2 linked regions of the Rhodopseudomonas palustris genome follow. The protein of the gene in region 1 interacts with the protein of each later gene in a pairwise test. Links are inferred from orthologs where the notes say so. Each region holds a gene or a part of one and is shown in the gene's direction. Other genes may lie near its edges. The genes, in order: gyrA and gyrB.

Region 1 (8,142 bases):
CCGAACAGACCGGCCACACCAGCGACAGCTACATCATCACGCTCGACGACATCACCGAACTGGTGTCGGCGCAGCGCACCTCGGCCTGGGGCGACGTCGCCCGCCGGATCGCCCACGAGATCAAGAATCCGCTGACGCCGATCCAGCTCTCTGCGGAGCGTATCAAGCGAAAGTTCGGCAAGGTCATCGTCGAGGACAAGAGTATCTTCGAGCAATGCACCGACACCATCGTCCGCCAGGTCGACGATATCCGGCGGATGGTCGACGAGTTCTCACGGTTTGCGCGGATGCCGAAGCCGGTGATCGAAGGCGAGGACGTCGGCGATACGGTGCGGCAGGTGGTGTTCCTGATGCGGGTCGGTCATCCCGATGTGGACATCGATACCGAAATCAAGGGCGAACCGCTGCATGCGCGGTTCGACCGCCGCCTGATCTCGCAGGCCCTGACCAACATCATCAAGAACGCCACCGAGGCGATCGAAGCGGTGCCGGAAGACGAGCTCGGCAAGGGCAAGATCGAAGTGGTGGCGGCCCGAGACGGCGACGACGTCGTCATCGACATCATCGACAACGGCATTGGTCTGCCCAAAGAAAGCCGCTCGCGGCTGCTCGAACCCTACGTCACCACCCGCGAGAAGGGCACCGGCCTCGGCCTGGCGATCGTCGGACGGGTGTTGGTCGACCACGGTGGGGGCATCGAACTCAATGACGCATCCCATGTCCGTCCGGGCCAGCGCGGTGCGTGGATGCGCCTTCGATTTGCGATGTCGGGTCAGCCGGCGGCGCCTCCGGGCTCGGGTGAACCAAAACAGCAGGCCGACAACGAACCAAGGATAGCGGCTGCCAGCGGCAGCTAAAGCGACAGGCGCGACCATGGCGAATGACATTCTGATCGTCGACGATGAAGCGGACATCCGTGATCTCGTCGCCGGTATTCTCGAGGACGAAGGCTTTTCCACCCGCACCGCGCGCGACAGTGATTCGGCTCTCGCCGAGATCGCCAACCGGCGGCCGAACCTGATTTTCCTCGACATCTGGCTGCAGGGCAGCAAGCTCGACGGTCTGCAATTGCTGGAGCAGATCAAGAAGGATCACACCGACGTCCCGGTGGTGATGATCTCCGGCCACGGCAACATCGAAACCGCGGTCGCTGCGATCAAACGCGGCGCTTACGACTTCATCGAGAAGCCGTTCAAGTCCGACCGGCTGATTCTGGTGGCGACGCGGGCGCTGGAGACCTCGCGGCTGAAGCGCGAAGTGCGTGAATTGAAACAGCTCGCGCCGTCGGCATCGACCCTGGTCGGCCGCTCTGCCTGCATCAACCAGCTTCGTCAGACGATCGAGCGTGCCGCCAAGGCCAACAGCCGAATCCTGATCGTCGGCCCGTCCGGCGCCGGCAAGGAGCTCGCGGCGCGGACGCTGCACAATTCGTCGTCGCGCGCCGAGGGTCCGTTCGTGGTGATCAATGCCGCGGCGATCACCCCGGAGAAAATGGAAATCGAGCTGTTCGGCGTCGAGGCCAACGGCGAGCATTCGCGCAAGGCGGGCGCGCTGGAAGAAGCGCACGGCGGCACGCTGTTCATCGATGAAATCGCCGACATGCCGCGCGAGACCCAGAACAAGATTCTCCGCGTCCTGGTCGAGCAGACCTTCCAGCGCTGCGGCGGCACCACCCGGGTCAATGTCGACGTCCGCATCATCTCGTCGACCGCGCGCAACCTCGAAGAAGAGATCGTCGCCGGAAGGTTCCGCGAAGACCTGTATCACCGGCTGTCGGTGGTGCCGATCCGGGTGCCGCCGCTGTCGGAGCGGCGCGACGACATTCCGGAACTGATCGAGTACTTCATGGAGCAGATCTCGGCGGCGACCGGGCTGCCGCGCCGGCAGATCGGCCAGGACGCGATGGCGGTGCTGCAGTCGCATGTCTGGCCCGGCAATGTCCGCCAGCTCCGCAATAACGTCGAGCGCCTGATGATTCTGGCCGGCGGCGGACCGGATGCGGTGATCACCGCCGACATGCTGCCGCAGGATGTCGGCTCGATGGTGCCGACGATGCCGACCGGCAACAATGGCGAGCACATCATGGGTCTGCCGCTCCGCGAGGCCCGAGAGGCGTTCGAGCGCGATTATCTGATCGCGCAGATCAGCCGGTTCTCCGGCAACATCTCGCGCACCGCCGAGTTCGTCGGCATGGAGCGCTCGGCGCTGCACCGCAAGCTCAAGGCGCTCGGCGTCGGCTGAGCCTTTCTTCAATTCTCATCTCAGACCTGGATCCAATCGATGTCGCGCATCGCCTATGTCAACGGCCGTTATCTCGACATGCGCGAGGCGAGCGTGAACATCGAGGACCGCGGCTATCAGTTCGCCGACGGCGTCTATGAAGTCTCCGAAGTGCGTGACGGCAAACTGATCGACATGCCGCGACACTTGGCGCGGCTGCAGCGCTCGCTCGGCGAATTGCGGATCAGAGAGCCGATGCCGCTTTCCGCGCTGTCGGTGGTGATGCATGAAGTGGTGCGACGCAACCGGGTGAACCACGGCATCGTCTATCTGCAGGTCAGCCGCGGCGTGGCCCGGCGTGATCACGGCTTTCCGGCCGCCTCGGTGAAGCCCGCGGTGGTGGTGACCGCACGCAGCATCGATCCGGCCAAAGGGCAGGCCAACGCCGCCCGCGGCATCAAGGTGATCACGCTGCCGGAAAACCGCTGGCCGCGGGTCGATATCAAGTCGACGGCGCTGTTGCCGAACGTGCTCGCCAAGCAGGCGGCGCGCGAGGCGGGCGCCTATGAAGCCTGGTACGTCGACGGCGACGGCTTCGTCACCGAAGGCGCGTCGAGCAACGCCTGGATCGTCACCAAAGAGGGGCGGGTGGTGACCCGCTCGGCAGACAGCGGCATTCTTGCCGGCATCACCCGTGCCGTGCTGATCGACGCGCTCGAAGCGCTTCAGGTGCGTCTGGAAGAGCGGCCGTTCACGCCGGCCGAAGCGGCCGCAGCCGCAGAGGCGTTCGTCACCGCGTCCAGTCAGATCGTGATGCCGGTGGTGGCGATCGACGGACAGCCGATCGGTGACGGCAACCCCGGCGCATTGGCCAAACGTCTAAGAGAGCAGTTTCACCGTTTTGCGGTGTTTTCCTGAGCTTTGCGGATCGGGGCGTAGGCCGTCCGGGTTTTAGTTGCTTGCTTAAAAGCCATGCCTACCCTCTAATCGGATCGTCGGCTTCTGGAGGGGGATCTCGGAGGAGTCGGCAACCGGGGTGAAGCTCCGACAGAGAGCGCTCACCGGCAAGAAAAGACAAAACCAATTGCGGGATAAAAAATGGCGGCAGACCGCGCACAAAACCTTCAAGACACTTTCCTCAACCACGTACGCAAGACGAAGACTCCCCTGACGATCTTCCTGGTCAACGGGGTGAAGTTGCAGGGTATTGTCACCTGGTTCGATAATTTTTGCCTTTTGTTGCGGCGCGACGGTCATTCGCAGCTCGTCTACAAGCACGCGATCTCGACGATCATGCCGGGGGCGCCGATCCAGTTGTTCGAAAGCGGCGAGGACTCGCCAGCTTGAGGCGGGTCTGATTGGAACCCCGTGGCATTGACAGCGGCTCCGATCGTCCGCGATCGGGGCAGGGCGGAGAGACCGGACGGGTGATCGTCGTAGGTCCGTATCTACGTGCGCGCCGGGGCGATCCCGACGCGGCGGAGACGGCTGTCCGCGACAATGACGCGCGCCTCGACGAAGCCGCGGGCCTCGCCCGCGCCATCGACCTCGAAGTGGTCGAGGCGGTGCTCACCCCGATCAGCCAGATCCGTCCGGCGACTTATCTCGGCAAGGGCAAGGTCGAGGACATCGTCGGCCTGATCGCTGCGCACGGCGCAGACCTCGTGGTGATGGATTGCGCGCTGTCGCCGATCCAGCAGCGCAACCTGGAGAAGGCCTGGAACGCCAAGGTGCTCGACCGCACCGGTCTGATCCTGGAGATCTTCGGCCGCCGCGCCAAGACTCGCGAAGGCACGCTGCAGGTCGAACTGGCGCATCTCAATTATCAGCGCTCGCGCCTGGTGCGATCCTGGACCCACCTCGAGCGCCAGCGCGGCGGCTTTGGATTCATGGGCGGTCCGGGCGAAACCCAGATCGAAGCCGACCGCCGGCTGATCGGCGAGCGTATCACCAAGCTCGAAGCCGAGCTGAAGAAGGTGCAGGCGACGCGCCGGCTGCATCGCGCCGGGCGGCAGCGCGTGCCGTATCGCGTGGTGGCGCTGGTCGGCTACACCAATGCCGGCAAGTCGACGCTGTTCAACCGGTTGACGCGCGCCGACGTCCAGGCCGCCGACATGCTGTTCGCAACGCTCGACCCGACGCTGCGCGCGATCCAGTTGCCGCATGGCGGCAAGGCGATGCTGTCCGACACCGTCGGCTTCATCTCCAATCTGCCGACACAGCTCGTCGCCGCATTCCGCGCGACGCTGGAAGAGGTGCTGGAAGCCGACCTGATCCTGCACGTCCGCGACATCAGCCACGAAGACGCCGAGGCGCAGCAGAGCGATGTCGACAATGTGCTGCGCCAGCTCGGCGTCGATGCTGCGAGTGGACGTATTCTCGAAGTCTGGAACAAGATCGACCGGTTCGAGCCGGAGCAGCGCGACGAGCTGAAGAACATCGCGGCGCGCCGGCCCGAGGATCATCCGTGCCTGCTGGTCTCGGCTGTCAGCGGCGAGGGCGTCGATGACCTTCTGCTGGCGATCGAGCAGCGTCTGGCGGCCACCCGTACCGTGCTCGATCTGTCGGTCGACGCCGCCGACGGCGCCGGCGTGAGCTGGCTGCATCGCAACGCCGAGGTGCTGGCCAAGGATCTCGTCGACGGCCGCTACGTCATGACGGTGCGGGTCGAGGACAACAAACGCGACATCGTGGTCGAGCGCTTCGGGGCGGTGCCGCGACCCGATTGAGGGCGCGAATCGGCTCTTTCCGAGCGCGCCGCCGTCGCCGATTCCGGCGCCCCGGCGAACGGCGTTTCGAGCGCGCCGGAAACATCCCGTAAGTGTTTGGGAATACGAATAGAAAAACCTTCGGAAACGGCGCCCGAAAGGGTGGTTTGCAACACCCCAATACGTTATACGAATCCGATCAGATTCTGACCGGAATTCACCCTTGTCCGACAAAGACGACGAGAAGCCCGGGGAGCCGCTGGCGCCCTCGGATATTCGCCCCGTATCCATTCTCGACGAGATGAAGCGCAGCTATCTCGATTACGCGATGAGCGTGATCGTGGCGCGGGCGCTGCCGGATGCGCGCGACGGGTTGAAGCCGGTGCATCGCCGCATCCTCTACGGCATGTACGAGAACGGCTTCGAATGGAACAAGCCGTATCGCAAGTCGGCCCGCACCGTCGGCGACGTCATCGGTAAGTATCACCCGCACGGCGACCAGTCGGTGTACGACGCGCTGGTCCGCATGGCGCAGGACTTCTCGATGCGGGTGCCGCTGATCGACGGTCAGGGCAATTTCGGCTCGGTCGACGGCGATATGCCGGCGGCGATGCGATACACCGAATCCCGTCTGACCAAGATCGCGCAGACGCTGCTCGACGACATCGACAAGGACACCGTCGACTTCCAGCCGAACTACGACAATTCGGAACGGGAGCCGCAGGTTCTTCCTGCCAAGTTCCCGAACCTTCTGGTCAACGGAGCCGGCGGCATCGCGGTCGGCATGGCGACCAACATCCCGCCGCACAATCTCGGCGAGGTGATCGACGCCTGTGTCGCGCTGATCGACGACCCGGCGCTGACGATCGACGATCTCAACAAGATCGTGCCGGGGCCGGACTTCCCGACCGGCGGCATCATTCTCGGCCGCGCCGGCATTCGCGCCGCCTATCAGACCGGCCGCGGCTCGATCGTGATGCGCGGCAAGGTCGAGATCGAGACCGTTCGCAAGGACCGCGAAGCGATCATCGTCAGTGAAATTCCGTACCAGGTGAACAAGGCGACGATGGTCGAGCGCATCGCCGAACTGGTGCGCGAGAAGAAGATCGAAGGTATCAGCGATCTGCGCGACGAGAGCGATCGCGACGGTTTCCGCGTGGTGATCGAGCTGCGCCGCGACGCGGTGCCGGAAGTGGTGCTCAACCAGCTCTACAAGTTCACGCCGCTGCAGACCAATTTCGGCGCCAACATGGTGGCGCTGGAAGGCGGCCGGCCGCAGCTGATGAACCTGAAGGATCTGCTGCAGGTCTTCGTCGCGTTCCGCGAGCAGGTCGTCACCCGCCGCACCAAATTCCTGCTCAACAAGGCGCGCGACCGCGCCCACATCCTGGTCGGCCTCGCGATCGCGGTGGCGAATATCGACGAGATCATTCGCGTGATCCGTCATTCGCCCGATCCGAACACGGCGCGCGAGACCCTGATGTCGCGCGACTGGCCGGCGGCCGACGTCGCGGCGATGATCACGCTGATCGACGATCCGCGCCACAAGCTCAATCCGGACGGCACCGCGCGGCTGTCGTTCGAGCAGGCCAAAGCCATCCTCGATCTGCGACTGCAGCGCCTGACCGCGCTGGGACGCGAAGAAATTTCCGACGAACTCGACAAGCTCGCGGTGGAAATCGCCGACTATCTGGAGATCCTGCGCTCGCGCGCCCGGGTGCAGACGATCGTCAAGGACGAGCTCGGCGAGGTCAGGGCCGAATTCGCGACGCCGCGCCGGACCGTGATCGTCGAGCAGGAAGGCGAGGTCGAAGACGAAGACCTGATCCAGCGCGAGGACATGGTGGTGACCGTGTCGCACGCCGGCTACGTCAAGCGGGTGCCGCTGTCGACCTACCGGGCGCAGCGCCGCGGAGGCAAGGGCCGCTCCGGCATGGCGACCCGCGAGGAGGATTTCGTCTCGCGGCTGTTCGTCGCCTCGACCCACACGCCGGTGCTGTTCTTCTCGTCGCGCGGCCAGGTCTACAAGGAGAAGGTCTGGCGGCTGCCGCTGGCGCCGCCGAACGGCCGCGGCAAGGCGCTGATCAACATCCTGCCGCTGGAGCAGGGCGAGCGCATCACCACGATCATGCCGCTGCCGGAGGACGAAGCCTCGTGGAGCGAACTCGACGTGATGTTCGCCACCACCGGCGGCAATGTCCGCCGCAACAAGCTGTCGGACTTCGTCGATGTCCGCCGCTCCGGCATCATCGCGATGAAGCTCGACGACGGCGAGGCGATCGTCGACGTCCAGATCTGCACCGAGCGCGACGACGTGCTGCTGACCGCCGCCGGTGGCCAGTGCATCCGCTTCCCTGTGCCCGATGTGCGCGTGTTCAGCGGCCGCACCTCGATGGGCGTGCGCGGCATCGCGCTGTCGTCCGGCGACAAGGTGATCTCGCTCAGCATCCTGCGCCACTTCGAGGCGACGCCGGCGGAACGCTCGACCTATCTGAAGCAGTCCGGCGCGATCCGCCGCGCCGCGACCGGCGAGGAGAGCGAGCCGATCGAGATGCCGGAGGCCGAAGCCGAGGAGGGCGATACGTCCGCGGCGCTGTCGCAGGAGCGCTACGCCGAGATGTCGGCGTCCGAGCAGTTCGTGCTGACGATCTCGGAGAACGGCTACGGCAAGCGGACCTCGTCGTTCGAGTACCGCACCACCGGGCGCGGCGGCAAAGGCATCGTGGCGATGTCGGTCAACGGCCGCAACGGCAAGCTGGTGGCGTCGTTCCCGGTGGAGGATTCCGACCAGATCATGCTGGTCACCGACAACGGCCAGCTGATCCGCTGTCCGGTCGAAGGCATCCGCGTCGCCGGCCGCTCCACCCAGGGCGTGATCGTGTTCAACACCGCCGACGACGAGAAGGTGGTGTCGGTCGAGCGCATCCCGGAGACCGACGACGGCGACAACGGCAACGGCGGCTAAAGCCGCCGCTCAAGTAGAGGCGGCGGTTCCGTTCGCCGCCTCGGCGCCACTCTGGGCGCATCAGCAAGCTTGACGATCGCCGGAATCGAAAGACCCCCGAGGGGGCAACTCGGGGGTCTTCGGTACAGAGCGCCCTTGGAGGGAAGCGCTTTGCGAAACTAGCGTGGGGATAACGCCAAAACCTTAATGTCGTTCCGCCGTCACCAGCCGCGCCTGACCGATCGGGGCGTGACCGGAACGGACGTTGCG
Region 2 (7,907 bases), 3.1 Mb from region 1 along the record:
CCGCGTCTCGACGATCTCTTCCGAACGCGGCCGCGCGGTGAAACTGGCGCTGTCCGCCGGCAAGCTGGTGCTGTCGGTGACCAATCCGGATTCCGGCAGCGCGACCGAAGAACTCGAGGTCGAATACGCCTCCGACCCGCTCGATATCGGCTTCAATTCACGTTATCTGCTCGACATCGCCGCGCAGATCGAGGGCGAGGTCGCGGTGCTGAGGCTCGCCGACCCTGGCTCGCCGACCCTGATCCAGGATCGCGATTCCAAGAGCGCCCTGTACGTCCTGATGCCGATGCGGGTGTAAGTCGAGGCGCCTCAATAGCACCATCGTCATCGCCCGGCTTGACCGGGCGACCCAGTATTCCAGAGCGTCATTCCAGAGCGTCTTGGGTACCAGCGAACGCTCTGGGATGCTGGACCCTCCGCTTTCGCGGAGGGTGACTGCAGTGCCAGTTGCAGTCCCTTGCAACTCCCCCAAAGCAAGCTATTGCATGATCGCCGCCCGCATCACACGCCTGACGCTGACGCATTTTCGGAACTATCGCTCCGCGTCGCTGACCACGACCGCCGACCAAGTGGTGCTGGTCGGGCCGAACGGGGCCGGCAAGACCAATTGCCTCGAGGCGGTCTCGTTGCTGGCGCCGGGCCGCGGTCTGCGCCGCGCCAGGCTGGAGGACATCGCCGGTCACGAAGGCGACGGCTCCTGGGCGGTGTCGGCCGAGGTCGAAGGCGCGCTCGGGCTGGCGACGCTCGGCACCGGGATCGAGCCGCCGCGCGGCGATGTCGCCACGACCCGGCGATGCCGGATTGACCGCGAACCGGTCGGCTCGGCGGCGGCGTTCGGCGATCATCTGCGGATGGTGTGGCTGACGCCGTCGATGGACGGACTGTTCATGGGCGCCGCGTCGGAACGCAGGCGCTTCTTCGATCGCCTGGTGCTGGCGATCGACAGCGGACATTCGGCCCGCGTCTCCGCCCTCGATCGCAGCCTGCGGTCGCGCAATCGCCTGCTGGAAGACATCCGCAACGCGGATTCACATTGGCTCGACGCGATCGAGCGCGAAACCGCGGAATTGGCGATCGCAGTCGCGGCACAGCGCGGGCAGACCGCGACCAAGCTGGCCGCCATGATCGATGCCCGCGGCGCCACCTCGGCGTTCCCGTCCGCCAGGATCATACTGGACGGCTGGATGGAGAGTGCGCTGGCGTCAGAACCGGCAACCGTCGTCGAGGACCGCTACCGCGCCGTGCTGCGCGACAACCGCAGCCGCGACGCCGCCGCCGGCCGAACGCTCGACGGCCCGCACCTGACCGACCTCGAGGTGATCTACGCGCCGAAGGCGATGCCGGCGCGCGAGGCTTCGACCGGCGAACAGAAGGCACTCCTGATCGGGCTGGTGCTGGCACACGCCCAGCTCGTCGCCGAGACCACCTCGATCACGCCGCTGCTGCTGCTCGACGAGGTGGTGGCGCATCTCGACCCCGGCCGCCGCGCCGCTCTGTTCGGCGAACTGAGCCGGCTCGGCGCGCAGGTCTGGATGACCGGGGCCGACCCTTTGGCGTTCGCGGAGATCGGTCCGGCGGCAGCAATTTTCGACGTCGACAACGGCCGAATCAGCGCTCGCGGATAGGCCGCCGGGCAGGGCAGAATCGACCGCATCGCCGATCTTCACTGCAGCCGCCGAACCTGCCCTCGCGAGCCTTGCGAGCGCGGCCAAAATCTCTATCTATTCAACAGCTTGAACACCACGACTTTGCGCTGGTGACGCCCCTGCTTTCATGGCACAAAAGAGCGCTTCGCTGCGAATGGCGCACGCCGATTCGATCGCAATTCTGAAGGTCCCTGCATGACTGAACCTGCCCGGCAGCCCTCTGCCGAATCCGTGCATCCTGCGCCGGCCGAATATGGCGCGGAATCGATCCGGGTGCTGAAGGGTCTCGATGCCGTCCGCAAACGGCCGGGCATGTATATCGGCGACACCGACGACGGCAGCGGCCTGCACCACATGGTGTACGAAGTCGTCGATAACGCCATCGACGAAGCGCTGGCGGGGCACGCCAGCGCGGTCGAAGTGATCCTCAACGCCGACGGCTCGGTGACGGTGCGCGACGACGGCCGCGGCATCCCGGTCGACATCCACAAGGGCGAAGGCATCTCGGCGGCCGAGGTCATCATGACCCAGCTCCACGCCGGCGGAAAATTCGACCAGAACTCCTACAAGGTGTCGGGTGGTCTGCACGGCGTCGGCGTCTCGGTGGTCAACGCGCTGTCGAGCAAGCTGATCCTGCGCGTCTGGCGGGACGGCAAGGAGCACTACATCGAATTCGCCCATGGCGACGCAGTGGCGCCGCTCAGCGTGGTGGGCGACGCGGGCGGACGGCGCGGCACCGAGGTGACATTCTACGCCTCGTCCGAGACCTTCACCAACGTCGAATACGACTTCGCCACGCTGGAGCACCGGCTGCGCGAACTGGCCTTCCTCAATTCCGGCGTCAACATTCTGCTGTCCGACCTGCGCCACGCAGTCGAGAAGCGCGAAGAGATGCGCTACGAGGGCGGCGTCACCGAGTTCGTCAAATATCTCGATCGCAACAAGAAGCCGATCGTGCCGACGCCGATCGTCGTCGCGGCCGACCTCAACGGCATCGCGGTCGAAGCCGCACTGTGGTGGAACGACACGTATCATGAGAACGTGCTGTGCTTCACCAACAACATCCCGCAGCGCGACGGCGGTACGCATCTGGCCGGCTTCCGCGCCGCGCTGACGCGGCAGCTCACCGGCTACGCCGACAACAACGCCAAGAAGGAAAAGGTGGCGCTGACCGGCGACGATTGCCGCGAGGGACTGACCGCGGTGCTGTCGGTGAAAGTGCCGGACCCGAAATTCTCGTCGCAGACCAAGGACAAGCTGGTGTCCTCGGAAGTGCGTCCGGTGGTCGAGAACGTGCTCAACGAAGCGCTCGCCGCGTGGTTCGAGGAGCATCCGAGCGAGGCCAAGACCATCGTCGGCAAGGTGATCGAAGCCGCAGCGGCCCGCGAAGCCGCGCGAAAAGCGCGCGAGCTGACGCGGCGCAAGGGCGCGCTCGACATCGCCTCGCTGCCCGGCAAGCTCGCCGACTGCCAGGAGCGCGATCCATCGAAATCGGAACTGTTCATCGTCGAGGGCGACTCGGCCGGCGGCTCCGCCAAGCAGGGTCGCAACCGCGAATTCCAGGCCGTTCTGCCGCTACGCGGCAAGATCCTCAACGTCGAACGCGCGCGCTTCGACAAGATGCTGAGCTCGGAGCAGATCGGCACACTGATCACCGCGCTCGGCACCGGCATCGGCCGCGACGATTTCGACATCGGCAAGCTGCGCTATCACAAGATCATCCTGATGACCGACGCCGACGTCGACGGCGCGCATATTCGCACCCTGCTGCTGACGTTCTTCTTCCGGCAGATGCCGGCGCTGATCGAGGGCGGCTATCTCTACATCGCACAGCCGCCGCTCTACAAAGTCACCCGCGGCAAGTCCGAGCAGTATCTGAAGGACGAGCGCGCGCTCGAGGACTATCTGATCGCCACCGGGTTGGACGACTGCGTGTTCAAGCTGGCCACCGGCGAGGAGCGCGGTCGCCGCGACCTGCTGAAGCTGGTCGAGGACGCGCGCGCGATCCGCAGCACACTCAACAATCTGCACAGCCGCTACAATCGTAGCGTGGTCGAGCAGGCCGCGATCGCCGGCGTGCTCAGCCCGCGCGTCACCGCCGACATCGCCACCGCCAACGAGGCGGCCGCCTATATCGCGCGCCGGCTCGACGCGTTGGCTGACGAAGTCGAACGCGGTTGGATCGGCCGCTTCACCGAAGGCGAGGGCTTCGCGTTCGAACGCACCGTGCGCGGCGTCAAGGAAGTCGCGGCGATCGACGACGCGCTGCTCGGCTCCGCCGACGCCCGGAAGCTCGACGAATATGCGGCGGTGCTGCAGGAAGTCTATCCGCGCCCCGGCGTACTTCGTCGCAAGGATGCCGAAACCGCAATCCACGGCCCGATCAGCCTGTTCGAGGCGGTGACCGACGCCGGCCGCAAGGGCGTGGCGCTGCAACGCTACAAAGGCCTCGGCGAGATGAATCCCGGTCAGCTCTGGGAGACCACGCTCGACACCAACGCCCGCTCGCTGCTGCAGGTCAAAGTGCGCGAAGTCGACGAGGCCGACGACATTTTCACCAAGCTGATGGGCGACGTCGTCGAACCGCGCCGTGAATTCATTCAGGAGAATTCGTTGCACGCGACAGTAGACGTGTAGCGGCAGGCTTCCAGACGCACGACCTGCGGCGCAAGGTTCAAACGGCCTTTCGAACGATCTGAGAGACGCCATCAATTTGCATGGCTCCGCCAAACAGTCGCTGCGGCCGGCGCATGGCTCGACTTCGCACTCCCCCAGGGTTTGCGGGCAGGCCCCGACCGATCAGCCGGCAAGGCACTGACGGCTCGCGATGTCCCGAGTGGGCTGCGTCGCACGGCGAGCCGCACTCACGCCCGCGGCAATATTGCTCACCTCGCTATTCTACCAGGCGCTGGAGCCCGGCCGCTCGATGCGCCACGCCATCAAAATGCGATTGCATACTAATCCAACACGGCCATCGGTGGCCGGTTCACCTATTCTTGTCGTCAGCCCCTTGAATCCAAGCGCTTTCTGCGGCTCGGCAGAGGCACGCCCGCGAAGCCCGAACAGCTCGACGCTCCCGTTACAGTTGCGGATTAGGCCGATCAACTCGCGCGGAAGCTGAAATCTAACTAATCGTGCCCATCGGATTTCTATATTCGGTGAAACGAATGTTTCAGATTTGTGAAGCCATCTGCGCATGTCGCTGCGCAAACGCGACGGTCGGCAAGAGCCCGGCTAACCAACGAGAACATCGCCTGAGATCGCCCGACGCTGCGCCCGCACGGACGCTGCGCGACCGGGCGTGCAAGGAGACATCATGAAGTCCACGCACGGAACGCATAGCTGGTCGCTCGGTCTCGTTCCCCGCATTATCCTGCTTTCGGTTTTCGGCGTGCTGCTGCTCGGCGTCACCGTCACCGCCGTCGCCTGGAAGGTGCTCGCCGACGCCGCCACCGACGCGGCTCGGGAGCGCGTCGAGACCAACATCCGCGTCGCTTGGGACACCGTGAAGGCGAACGGCAGCGCATTCAGCCGTGCCGACAACAAGCTCACGGTGGGGAATCGCGTGCTCAACGACGACTTCGCCACCGTCGACAAGATCAAATCCCTGGTGGGGGGTACCGCAACGATCTTCATGAACGATCAGCGGGTCGCGACCAATGTGATGAAGCCGGACGGCACGCGTGCCGTCGGGACCAGACTCGCCCCGGGCCCTGCCTACACCACGGTGCTCGAGAACAGGCAGCCGTTCCGCGGCGAGGTGGCGATCCTGGGTGAGCCGTACATGACGGCCTACGATCCGATCGTCGACGCCGGGGGCAACGTGATCGGCATTCTCTACGTCGGCATCAAGAAGGCGGACTTCGAAGCGGCGGCCTATCAGACTCTGTGGACGATCGCAGCGGCGACGCTGGCGGTCGCGCTCCTGGCGGTGCTCGCCAGTTTCGCGGTGGTGCGCGGGACGATCGCGCGTCCACTGCGCGCTGCGATCGCGACGATGCAGCGCCTCGCCGCAGGTGACCTGGCCACCGAAACGCCGCAGCCGCATCGTCAGGACGAGATCGGCGAGATCCTCAAGGCGCTGGCGGTGTTCAAGGAACATGGCCTGGAGGTCGAGCGGCTGAGGTGCGAACAGGAAAAGGCGAAAGCCCGCGCGGAGATGGAGCGCAGGACCGAGATGATGCGACTTGCCACCGAGTTCGAGGGGGCGGTCGGCGAGATCGTCGGGACGGTGTCGTCGTCGGCCAACGAACTGGAGGCTTCCGCCGGCTCTCTGACAGGCACCGCAACGCGATCGCGCCAGCTTGCGATGGCGGTGTCTTCGGCCGCGGAAGAAGCGTCGACCAACGTTCAGTCGGTCGCTTCGGCGACCGAGGAGATGGCATCCTCCGTCAACGAGATCAGCCGACAAGTTCAGGAATCCGCACGAATCGCCCAGGAGGCGGTCGAGCAGGCCCATCTCACGAACGACCGCGTTGCAGACCTGTCAAAGGCTGCGGCACGTATCGGCGACGTCGTCGAACTGATCAATACGATCGCCGGCCAGACCAATCTGCTGGCGCTCAACGCCACGATCGAGGCGGCGAGAGCCGGCGACGCCGGCCGCGGCTTTGCGGTCGTCGCATCCGAGGTCAAGGCGCTCGCCGAGCAGACGGCCCGGGCCACCGGCGAGATCGGTCAGCAGATTTCCGGCATTCAGACCGCGACTGACGAATCGGTGGCGGCGATCCGGGACATCAGCGGCACGATCGGACGGATGGCCGAGATCGCATCCACGATCGCATCGGCCGTCGAAGAGCAAGGCGCCGCTACGCAGGAGATCGCCCGCAACGTGCAGATGGCGGCGCACGGCACCACTCAGGTCAGTTCGAACATCGGCCACGTCCGCGACGGCGCCGAAGAAACTGGTGAGGCGTCGAACGAGGTTTTGTCCGCAGCGAAATCGCTGTCGCAGGACAGTGACAGGCTCAAAACCGAAGTGACGAGATTTCTGGAGACGGTCAGGGCCGCCTGATCGTCCGGGAAACCACGGCGCTTCGCAGTCGCGCGGTTGCCCGCGGATCATCGCTTACTTCGGCACCGCGATCCGACAGACCACGCCGTCCGAACGGAATTCCAGCGCGGCGCCACCGCTGCCGAGGCTGCGCGAGATCAGCGTCTGGCCAAAACCGGAGGTTTGCGGCGGCGTGACCGGCGGGCCATCGTGCTCCTGCCATTCGATCGTGAGCGCATCGTCGCCAGCGGCAACCTGCCGCACCGAGATCCTGCCCGACGGCACCGACAGCGCGCCGTATTTGACGGCGTTGGTGGTCAGTTCGTGAAACACCAGACCGAGCGACACCGCGGTCTTGGCTTCGACCGCAATGTCGAGCCCGTCGGTGACGATGCGGCCACTGGACAGCGAGGCGAACGGTGCCAGTTCGGCGGCGAGCACGTCACGGATCTGCAGGCTCTGCCATGAGGCGTTCGACAGCAGCGTATGGGTCGCAGCCAGCGCCTGGATCCGTCCGGTGAACGACTTCTGGAAATCCTCGATGGTTCGCTCGTGCACGGCGGTGCGGGCGCAGATCGCCATCACCATGGTCAGCGTGTTCTTGACCCGATGGTCGAGCTCCCCCATCAGCAGCGCCTGATGACGCTCGGCAGCCTTGCGCTGCGACAGGTCGACCAGCGTGACGACGCAGCCCTGGGTGCGTTCGCCAGAGACCAGCAACGGCGCCGCGCTGATCATCACGTCGGTGATGGCGGCGGACGGGGTGCGCACCGCCGCTTCCAACCCCTGCACCGGAAGCCCGGCGGTCGCCATCGCGACGATGTCGTCGCTGCTCATCAGCTCGGACGCTTCCGGAAAGCTCAGCGCAATCGCCTCGGCAAAGGTCTTGCCGACCGGCGCTTCGGCGCAGATCCGCATCGCGGCGCCGTTGAGATGGGTGACGCAGCCGGCTCGGTCGCAGACGATCACCGCTTCGTTGGCCGAGGCCAGGATCGCGCGTGCCAGCCGCTCCGACTCGCGGGCCGCGGCGGCCTGCTCGCGCTCGCTGATGTCGGTGAAGGTGATGGCCGCACCGCGGACGACACCGAATTCGAGCGGAGTGCCGGTGAGCAGCATGCTGCGCTCGGCATCACCGACCCGCAGGTGGATTTCGGCCGACTGTCGTTGGTGCTGCGCCTGCGCGAGCAAACGCCGGAAAGCCGCCTGTTTGACCGGATCTAGCAGTTCGATCAGCGCCGTCGCGGTCAGCGAGCCGTGGACGCAGTCGA

The links.
Region 2: the proteins of gyrA (region 1) and gyrB interact in binary tests that used the Escherichia coli proteins (3 or more experiments, as listed by UniProt). The link is inferred for Rhodopseudomonas palustris from one-to-one orthologs.

What each region holds. Positions count from the first base shown.
Region 1 is NZ_CP041387.1:1,878,375-1,886,516, forward strand. Bases 4,757-8,093 are described here. They hold gyrA (DNA gyrase subunit A), read left to right. Parts: upstream 4,757-5,151; coding sequence 5,152-7,893; downstream 7,894-8,093. Other genes in these bases: hflX (GTPase HflX), read left to right, coding at 4,757-4,949; FLL57_RS08525 (hypothetical protein), read right to left, coding at 8,077-8,093. In the rest of the region: FLL57_RS08495 (sensor histidine kinase NtrY-like), read left to right, coding at 1-857; FLL57_RS08500 (sigma-54-dependent transcriptional regulator), read left to right, coding at 874-2,241; FLL57_RS08505 (D-amino-acid transaminase), read left to right, coding at 2,281-3,138; RNA chaperone Hfq, read left to right, coding at 3,319-3,567; more of hflX, read left to right, coding at 3,579-4,756; more of FLL57_RS08525, read right to left, coding at 8,094-8,142. UniProt on the Escherichia coli protein: A type II topoisomerase that negatively supercoils closed circular double-stranded (ds) DNA in an ATP-dependent manner to maintain chromosomes in an underwound state.
Region 2 is NZ_CP041387.1:4,931,886-4,939,792, reverse strand. What follows is about bases 1,461-4,562. They hold gyrB (DNA topoisomerase (ATP-hydrolyzing) subunit B), read left to right. Parts: upstream 1,461-1,841; coding sequence 1,842-4,283; downstream 4,284-4,562. Other genes in these bases: recF (DNA replication/repair protein RecF), read left to right, coding at 1,461-1,625. In the rest of the region: dnaN (DNA polymerase III subunit beta), read left to right, coding at 1-298; more of recF, read left to right, coding at 486-1,460; FLL57_RS22750 (methyl-accepting chemotaxis protein), read left to right, coding at 4,963-6,660; FLL57_RS22745 (HWE histidine kinase domain-containing protein), read right to left, coding at 6,715-7,907. UniProt on the Escherichia coli protein: DNA gyrase negatively supercoils closed circular double-stranded DNA in an ATP-dependent manner to maintain chromosomes in an underwound state.